DNA from 2 places in the Nocardiopsis sediminis genome. Region 1 is predicted to be linked to the other one. Evidence: predicted binding sites of a transcription regulator. Region 1 holds the regulator's gene; the other holds the start of a gene.
What was found. The regulator HspR, encoded in region 1, represses chaperone genes until heat shock. The targets are predictions, from matches to a motif close to ANTTGAGTCNNNNNGACTCAANT.
Positions count from the first base shown of each region.

Region 2: the regulator HspR is predicted to act here: its motif matches at 2,512-2,534, upstream of lon (endopeptidase La).

Region 1 covers NZ_JBHSBH010000013.1:88,144-92,469, forward strand. The annotation lists gene clpB (ATP-dependent chaperone ClpB) at 1-2,251, opposite strand, end outside; gene ACFOVU_RS20580 (heat shock protein transcriptional repressor HspR) at 2,314-2,736, opposite strand; gene dnaJ (molecular chaperone DnaJ) at 2,742-3,902, opposite strand; gene grpE (nucleotide exchange factor GrpE) at 4,019-4,326, opposite strand, start outside.
Region 2 covers NZ_JBHSBH010000015.1:1,043,899-1,048,224, forward strand. The annotation lists gene lon (endopeptidase La) at 89-2,500, opposite strand; gene ACFOVU_RS27145 (ABC transporter substrate-binding protein) at 2,733-4,076, shown strand; gene ACFOVU_RS27150 (carbohydrate ABC transporter permease) at 4,076-4,326, shown strand, end outside.

The sequences.
Region 1 (4,326 bases):
ACGTGTTCCGCACGACCTGCATGACCTTCTCGCTGCGCGCGGAATCGTCGAGCACCGGGTCCACCAGGAACTGCGACCCCAGGTTGGAGGTGAGGATCAGCAGCGTATTGCGGAAGTCCACGATCCGGCCCTGGCCGTCGGTGAGGCGGCCGTCGTCGAGCACCTGGAGCAGGGTGTCGAACACCTCGATGTGCGCCTTCTCGACCTCGTCGAGCAGGACCACCGTGTAGGGGCGGCGGCGCACCGCCTCGGTGAGCTGGCCGCCCTCCTCGTAGCCGACGTAGCCCGGAGGGGCGCCCACCAGCCGCGACACCGAGTGCTTCTCGGAGTACTCGCTCATGTCGACGCGCACGATCGCCCGCTCGTCGTCGAACAGGAACTCCGCCAGCGCCTTGGCCAGCTCCGTCTTGCCCACACCCGTGGGGCCCAGGAACAGGAACGACCCCGTGGGGCGGTCCGGGTCGGAGATGCCCGCGCGTGCGCGGCGCACCGCGTCGGCGACCGCCGTCACCGCGGGACGCTGCCCGATCAGCCGCTTGCCGAGCTCGTCCTCCATGCGCAGCAGCTTGGCGGTCTCGCCCTCGAGCAGCCGCCCGACGGGGATGCCGGTCCACGACGACACGACATCGGCGACGTCGTCGGCGCCCACCTCGTCCTTGACCATGGTGGGCTCTTCGCCGCCGGTCTCCTCCTCGGCGGACGACGCCTCCTCCAGGTACTTCTCCAGCTCCGGGATCTCCCCGTACATCAGCCGGGACGCCTCGGTGAAGTCGCCGTCGCGCTGGGCGCGGTCGGCCTGGGTGCGCAGGTCGTCGAGGCGCTCCTTCAGCTCGCCGACCCGGTTCAGCCCGGCCTTCTCCTGCTCCCAGCGGGCCACCAGGCCGTTCAGCTCCTCCTGGTGGTCGGCGAGGTCGGCGCGCAGCCGCTCCAGGCGCTGCACGGAGGCGGTGTCGGACTCCTTGGCGAGCGCCATCTCCTCCATCTTCAGCCGGTCGACGGTGCGCTGGAGCGCGTCGATCTCCACCGGCCGGGAGTCGATCTCCATGCGCAGCCGGGACGCGGCCTCGTCGATGAGGTCGATGGCCTTGTCGGGCAGGAACCGCGCGGTGATGTAGCGGTCGGAGAGGGTCGCCGCGGCCACGAGGGCGGAGTCGGCGATCTGCACCTTGTGGTGCGCCTCGTAGCGGCCCTTCAGCCCGCGCAGGATCGCGATGGTGTCGGCGGCCGACGGCTCGCCCACGAGGATCTGCTGGAAGCGGCGCTCCAGCGCGGGGTCCTTCTCGATGCGCTGCCGGTACTCGTCGAGCGTGGTGGCGCCGACCATGCGCAGCTCGCCGCGGGCCAGCATCGGCTTGAGCATGTTGCCGGCGTCCATGGCGCCCTCGGCGGCGCCCGCGCCCACCATCGTGTGCAGCTCGTCGATGAAGGTGATGATCTGGCCGTCGCTCTCCTTGATCTCGTTGAGCACGGCCTTCAGGCGCTCCTCGAACTCGCCCCGGTACTTCGCCCCGGCCACCATCGCCGACAGGTCCAGCGAGATCAGCCGCTTGTCGCGCAGGGATTCGGGGACGTCGCCCGCCACGATGCGCTGCGCCAGCCCCTCGACGACCGCGGTCTTGCCGACCCCCGGCTCGCCGATCAGCACCGGGTTGTTCTTGGTGCGCCGCGACAGCACCTGCACGACCCGGCGGATCTCGGAGTCGCGGCCGATCACCGGATCGAGCGCGCCCGCGCGCGCCTGGCCGGTGAGGTCCACGCCGTACTTCTCCAGCGCTCGGTAGGTCTCCTCAGGGTTGGCGGAGGTGACCTTGCCCGGGCCGCGCACGCGCTCGAACGCCTCGAGCAGCGCCTCGGGCGTGGCGCCGGCGTCGCGGAGCAGCCGGCTCGCCTCGCCGCCGTCGGCCGCCAGGCCCACGAGCAGGTGCTCGGTGGAGACGAACTCGTCCTCCATCTGCTGGGCGCGCTGGGCGGCGGTGTTCAGCGAGACGATGAGCTGCCGGGAGCTCTGCGGCGCGCTCACCGTGCTGCCCGCCGCCTTGGGCAGGCCGGCCACGGCCTGCTCGACCTTGGCCGCCAGATCGTCAGGGGCGGCGCCGACCTCCTTGAGCAGCGGCCGGATGATGCCCTCGCCCTGGCCGAGCAGTGCGGAGAGCAGGTGCACCGGCTCGACCTGCGGGCCGCCGTCCGTGGTCGCCCGCCGGACCGCTCCGGAGACCGCCTCCTGGCTTTTGGTGGTGAGTTTGTAATTCATGCGTAGCCGTTCCCTATGGCCCGTGCGGTCCGCCGGTAAGGCGGCCGTTCCCCGTTCCCCGTTCACCGCTCCTGGTCGGGCGGTGGCGGGGTGTTGAAGATCGTCACGCGGGTGCGCCGGACCGGGATCAGCTCCCCGCCCTGGGACGCCGACGACGCGCGCCGCGCCACGGCGCTGCGCGCCGCCTCGAGTTCGTTGTGCAGGTGGAAGATGTGGTCGCGCAGCTCGGCGACCTCGCGCTGCAACTCCAGGATCCGCTTGATCCCGGCGAGGTTGATGCCCTCCTGCTGCGACAGCCGCTGCACCACGCGCAGCATGTGGATGTCGCGCATGGAGTAGCGGCGCCCCCGGCCTGAGGCGCGTCCCGGCGAGACCAGGCCCAGCCGGTCGTACTGGCGCAGCGTCTGCGGGTGCAGCCCGGACAGCTCGGCGGCGACCGAGATCACGTAAACGGGTACGTCCTCGCCGAACGACGGTTCGTTCATGGCCCTCACATCCCCTTCGCCCGTGCCTCGAGACCTCTGCGCGGGTCCTGGTCGGCGGTTGCGGCGCGGAACTTCTCCAGGGCTTCGCGGGCCTCGCCGCTCAGCTCCTGCGGCACGGCCACCTCGACCGTGACGAGCATGTCCCCCGTCGTGCCGTCACGGCGGGTGGAGCCCTTGCCGCGGACGCGGAACGTGCGCCCGCTGGGGGTACCCGGGGGGATCTTGACCGTGACGGGGAGTCCGCCGAGGGTCGGCACGCGCACATCGGCGCCGAGGGCGGCCTCGGGGAAGCTCACCGGAACGGTGATGGTCAGGTTGTCGCCGGTCTTTCCGAACACGGGGTGCGGCTGCACGTGTACCACCACATAGAGGTCGCCGGCCGGCCCGCCGTTCTCGCCCGGTGCGCCCTTGCCCTTGAGCCGGATGCGCTGGCCGTCGGAGACGCCGGCGGGGATGCGGGCCGAAATCGTACGGGTGCTCTTGCCCCGGCCGCTACCGCTACAGGTGGGGCAGGGGTCGTCGACGACGAGCCCGCGCCCCTTGCACTCGCTGCACGGTTCGGACAGGGAGAAGCCGCCCAGGTTCTTGTTCTCGTGCCCGGTACCGGCGCACTTCGGGCACATGCGCGGCGCGGTCCCGGCCCGCGCCCCGGTGCCCTTGCAGGTGGGGCAGGCGGCTTCGCTGGTCAGCTGGAAGGAGCGGGTGACGCCGCCGGCCGCTTCGTCGAAGGTCAGCCGGGTCTCGGTCTCGACGTCGGCCCCGCGCCGCGACTGGGTGGAGGTGCGCCCCCGCCCGCCGAAGAGCCCGCCGAACAGGTCGCTGAGGCGTTCGCCGCCACCGCCGCCACTGCCGGCGCCGCCGGCCCCTCCGAAGAGGTCGCCGAGGTCGAACCCGCCGGGGCCGGTGCCGCCGTTGGGCCGGTAGGACCCGCCGAACAGCGAACGGGCGTCGTCGTACTCCTTGCGCCGCTTCTCGTCGGACAGGACGTTGTAGGCCTCGGAGATCTCCTTGAACCGGTCCTCGGCCTTGGGGTCGGCGGCGTTGGCGTCGGGGTGGTGCGCGCGGGCGAGCTTGCGGTACGCCTGCTTGATCTCGTCCTTGGTGGCCGTCTTTGAGACTCCGAGGACCTTGTAGTAGTCCTTCTCCAGGTAGTCCTTGGTGCTCATCGACGTGTGCCTTCTCCCGCTCAGCGCTCGGACTTCAACAGCAACAGGGCCGCGTGCGCGGCCCCGCAGGCCCTCGCCCGCCCCGGGCGCCCTGCGGCGCCCGGGGCGGGCCTTTGCTAGGTGTCGTCGCCGTTCCCGGCGTCGTCACCGGGCTCGGGCTCCGCGGGGGCCCCGCCGCCGGTTTCGGCGGTGTCGCCGGACCCCTCGGCCACGACGACGCGGGCCGGCCGCAGCACCCGCTCACCGATGAGGTACCCGGGCTGGAAGACCTCGATCACCGTGGGGACGGTGACATCGGGGGACTCCACCAGGGTCAGGGCCTCGTGCACGTTCGGGTCGAACTCGTCGCCCTTCTCCGCGTACTTCTTCAGCCCCAGCTTGGTGGCCAGCGACTCCAGGGACTCGCCGACCGACTTGAAGCCGC
Region 2 (4,326 bases), on a different contig from region 1:
ATGACCTGGGCACACCCGCCTGACTAGAGACGGCGGGGCCGCCGACCCTTGTGGGTCGGCGGCCCCGCTTTCCTCTCGCTGCCCGGTGTCAGGCCGCGGCCGCGGTCTCCGCTGTGTGGGCCGGTTCCAGGGCCAGCTCCAGGACCTCCCGGACATCACTCACCGGGTGGACGGTCAGCTGTTCCAGGACGTCCTCGGGGACGTCGTCGAGGTCGGGCTCGTTGCGGGACGGGATGAGGACCGTGGTGATCCCCGCCCTGTGCGCCGCGAGGAGCTTCTGCTTCACTCCACCAATTGGCAGGACGCGGCCGGTGAGGGAGACCTCGCCGGTCATCGCCACGTCGGCGCGGGCTGTGCGGCCCGACAGCAGGGACGCCAGGGCCGTCGTCATGGTGACGCCGGCGCTGGGGCCGTCCTTGGGGGTCGCACCCGCGGGGACGTGGATGTGCACGCCGCGGTCCTTGAGGTCGGCGACCGGCAGCTCCAGCTCCGCCCCGCGTGAGCGCAGGTAGGAGAGGGCGATCTGCGCGGACTCCTTCATCACGTCGCCGAGCTGGCCGGTGAGGGTCAGCCCGCCCGCCCCGGACTCCGGGTCGGCCAGGGACGCCTCGACGAACAACACGTCGCCGCCCGCCCCCGTGACCGCGAGCCCGGTGGCCACACCCGGCACCGCCGTGCGGTCGGCGGACTCCGGCGTGTGCTTGGGCCGGCCGATGTAGTCGGCCAGGTCGCCCGCGCCCACGGTCACCGGCAGCTCCCGCTCGCCGAGGGCCACGCTCGCCGCGATCTTGCGCAGCACCCGGGCGATGGTCCGCTCCAGCCCGCGCACGCCCGCCTCGCGGGTGTACTCGGCGGCGATGGTGCGCAGCGCGTCGTCACCGAACCCGGCCTCACCGGAGTCGAGCCCGGCCCGCTCCAGCTGGCGCGGGAGCAGGTGGTCGCGGGCGATGACGACCTTCTCGTCCTCGGTGTAGCCGTCCAGGAGCACCAGCTCCATCCGGTCCAGCAGCGGGCCGGGGATGGACTCCAGCGCGTTGGCGGTGGCCAGGAAGACGACGTCGGACAGGTCGAGGTCGACCTCCAGGTAGTGGTCGCGGAACGTGTGGTTCTGCGCCGGGTCGAGCACCTCCAGCAGCGCCGCTGTGGGGTCGCCGCGGAAGTCGCTGCCGACCTTGTCGACCTCGTCGAGGAGCACGACCGGGTTCATCGACCCGGACTCCTTGACCGCGCGGACGATGCGGCCGGGCAGCGCACCCACGTAGGTGCGCCGGTGGCCGCGGATCTCGGCCTCGTCGCGGACGCCGCCCAGGGCGACCCGGGTGAACTTGCGGCCCATGGCGCGCGCGACGGATTCGCCCAGCGAGGTCTTGCCGACACCGGGCGGGCCGACCAGGGCCAGCACCGCCCCGCTGCGCCGGCCGCCGACGACGCCGAGGCCGCGCGCCTCGCGGCGCTTGCGCACCGCCAGGTATTCGACGATGCGCTCCTTGACGTCGTCGAGCCCGGCGTGGTCGGCGTCGAGCACGCCCCGCGCCTCGGCGATGTCGTAGGCGTCCTCGGTGCGCTCGTTCCACGGCATGTCCAGCACGGTGTCGAGCCAGGTGCGGATCCAGCCGGACTCCGGCGAGGAGTCGCCGGCGCGCTCCAGCTTGTCGACCTCGGCCAGGGCGGCCTTGCGGACGTGGTCGGGCAGGTCGGCCAGCTCCACGCGCTCGCGGTAGTCGTCCTCCTCGCTGCCCGGCTTGCCGTCGAGCTCGTTGAGCTCCTTGCGGATCGCCTCCATCTGGCGGCGGAGCAGGAACTCCCGCTGCTGCTTCTCGACGCCCTCCTGAACGTCCTGGTCGATGGTCTCGGCGACGTCGAGTTCGGCGAGGTAGTCGCGGGTCCACTCGGTCAGCAGCCGCAGCCGTTCGGTGACGTCGTAGGTCTCCAGGAGCTGGAGCTTCTGGGCGGTCTTGAGGAACGGCGAGTAGCCGCCGCGGTCGGCCAGGCGGCCGGGGTCGTCGAGCTGCTGCACGCCGTCGAGGACCTGCCAGGCGTTGCGCTTCTGTAGGTAGGTGGTGAGCAGGCCCTTGTACTCGCGGGCCTGTTCGAGGACCTTGCCCGGGTACCCGCCCTCGGGGGCCTCGTCGGTGTGGGTCTCGGCCGAGACCCACAGGGCCGCGCCGGGCCCGGTGGTCCCGCTGCCCACGCGGGCGCGGGCGGTGCCGCGGACCACCGCTGCGGGCTCGCCCTCGGGGGTGCGGCCGACCTGCTCGATGACGGCGACGGTGCCGAAGGGGGCGTAGGTCCCGTCGATGCGCGGGACGATCAGCACGCGGGGCTTGGTGGTGGAGCGGACACCGGGGACCCGGGCGCCGGGCCCGCTCGCCTGCGCCGCGTCGATGGCGGCGCGGACCTCGGAATCGGAGATGTCCACCGGCACGACCATGCCGGGGAGCACGACGTCGTCGTCGAGGGGCAGCACGGGCAGCGTCACGGTGGACTGCGCTTCGGTCATCGGACCCTCCTTGTTGAGTCACTAACACTCAATAAAGAAGAGTCGCCGTTTGTTCCTCGATCCTCGTTCGCCGTGAGCGATCGCCGGAGTTCCCATTCCGGCCATCACGGAGGGGAGTGTGATGTAACCGTTACGCGAGGAATCGGGGTGAACCGTGGACAGAGAGCGACCCAGGAACTTCCATCAGTGAAAGCTAAGGTCTATACCAGTACTCTCGGTTCGAGGTGCGCGTATGCCCCTGTCCTTGCCATCGCCCCGACACTGCTCCCCCCTCGCCGCCTGCCTGTCCCTGGCCCTCCTCACCTCCGGCTGCGCCTACCTGCAAGGCGGCGGAGGCCAGGTGGCCGACCCCGATTCCCCCGCCTGCGCGCCGTTCCGCGAATGGCAGGACACCGGGGGCGGCCGGGTCGAGGTCTACGCCTCCATCCGCGACACAGAGGGCGAGGCCATGCAGGCCGCCTGGGACGACTTCGCGCGATGTACCGGCATCCACATCTCCTACGAGGGCACCGGGGAGTTCGAGGCGCAGATCCAGGTCAAGATCGCGGGCGGCAACGCCCCCGACGTCGCCTTCTTCCCCCAGCCCGGCCTGCTGGCCCGCTTCATCGAGTCCGGCGACGCCCTCCCCCTTCCCGCGGGGGCCGCCCAGCGGGCCGAAGAGGGCTGGACCGCGGACTGGCTCGACTACGTGCGGCGCGACGGCGAACTGTACGCCACCCCGCTCGGCGCCAACGTGAAGTCGATCGTCTGGTACTCGCCGGGGTTCTTCGCCGACAACGGCTATGAGATCCCCGAGACCTGGGACGACATGATCGCCCTCAGCGACCGGATGGCCGGCGACGGCGTCACCCCCTGGTGCGCCGGCATCGAATCCGGCGAGGCCACCGGCTGGCCGGTGACCGACTGGCTGGAGGCCGTGGTGCTCCGCGAGTACGGCCCCGACGTCTACGACCAGTGGGTGGCGCACGAGATCCCGTTCGACGACCCGCGGATCGCCGCGTCCCTCGACCGGGTGGGCGACATCCTGCGCAACCCCGACTACGTGGGCGAGGTGCAGTCCATCCTCACCACCGCGCAGCAGGACGCCGGGCTGCCCATCCTCGACGGCGAGTGCGGCATGTACCTGATCGGCTCGTTCTACGCCTCGAACTGGCCCGAGGGCACCGACATCTCCCCCGACGGCGACGTCTTCACCTTCGACCTGCCCGAGATGAACCCCGACGTGGGCCGCCCCGTGCTCGGCGGCGGAGAGTTCGCCGCGGGCTTCTCCGACCGGCCCGAGGTGGTCGCCTTCCAGGAGTACCTGGCCACGGTCGACTACGCCGACCGCCGCGCCCAGGCCGGCGCCTGGTTCTCCGCACACCAGGACAGCGACCTGGACGCCCTGCTCAACGCCAACGACCGCTTCGCCGCCGAACTGCTGCGCGACCCCGGCACCGTCTTCCGGTGGGACGGCGGCGACAACATGCCGGCCACCGTGGGCTCGGGCACGTTCTGGCGCGGCATGACCGACTGGGTCAACGGCGACGACACCGACGACGTCCTCGCCTACATCGAGAACTCGTGGCCGGCCTGATGGGCATCGACGTGCAGGCCGCGCTGCCCAAGCTGCTCTACCTGGTCATCGCCGTCGCGGCCTTCCTCGCGGTGATCGCTCTGCTGCTGCTCATCGTCGACCGCGGCCCGCGGACCCGGCACGACTGGTGGCAGGCCGCCTGCTTCGGCGGCCCCGCCCTGGTCCTGCTGGCGGGCGGGCTGATCTACCCGGCCGTGCGCACCACGCTGCTGTCCTTCCGCGACCAGGCCGGGGAGGCGTGGGTGGGGCT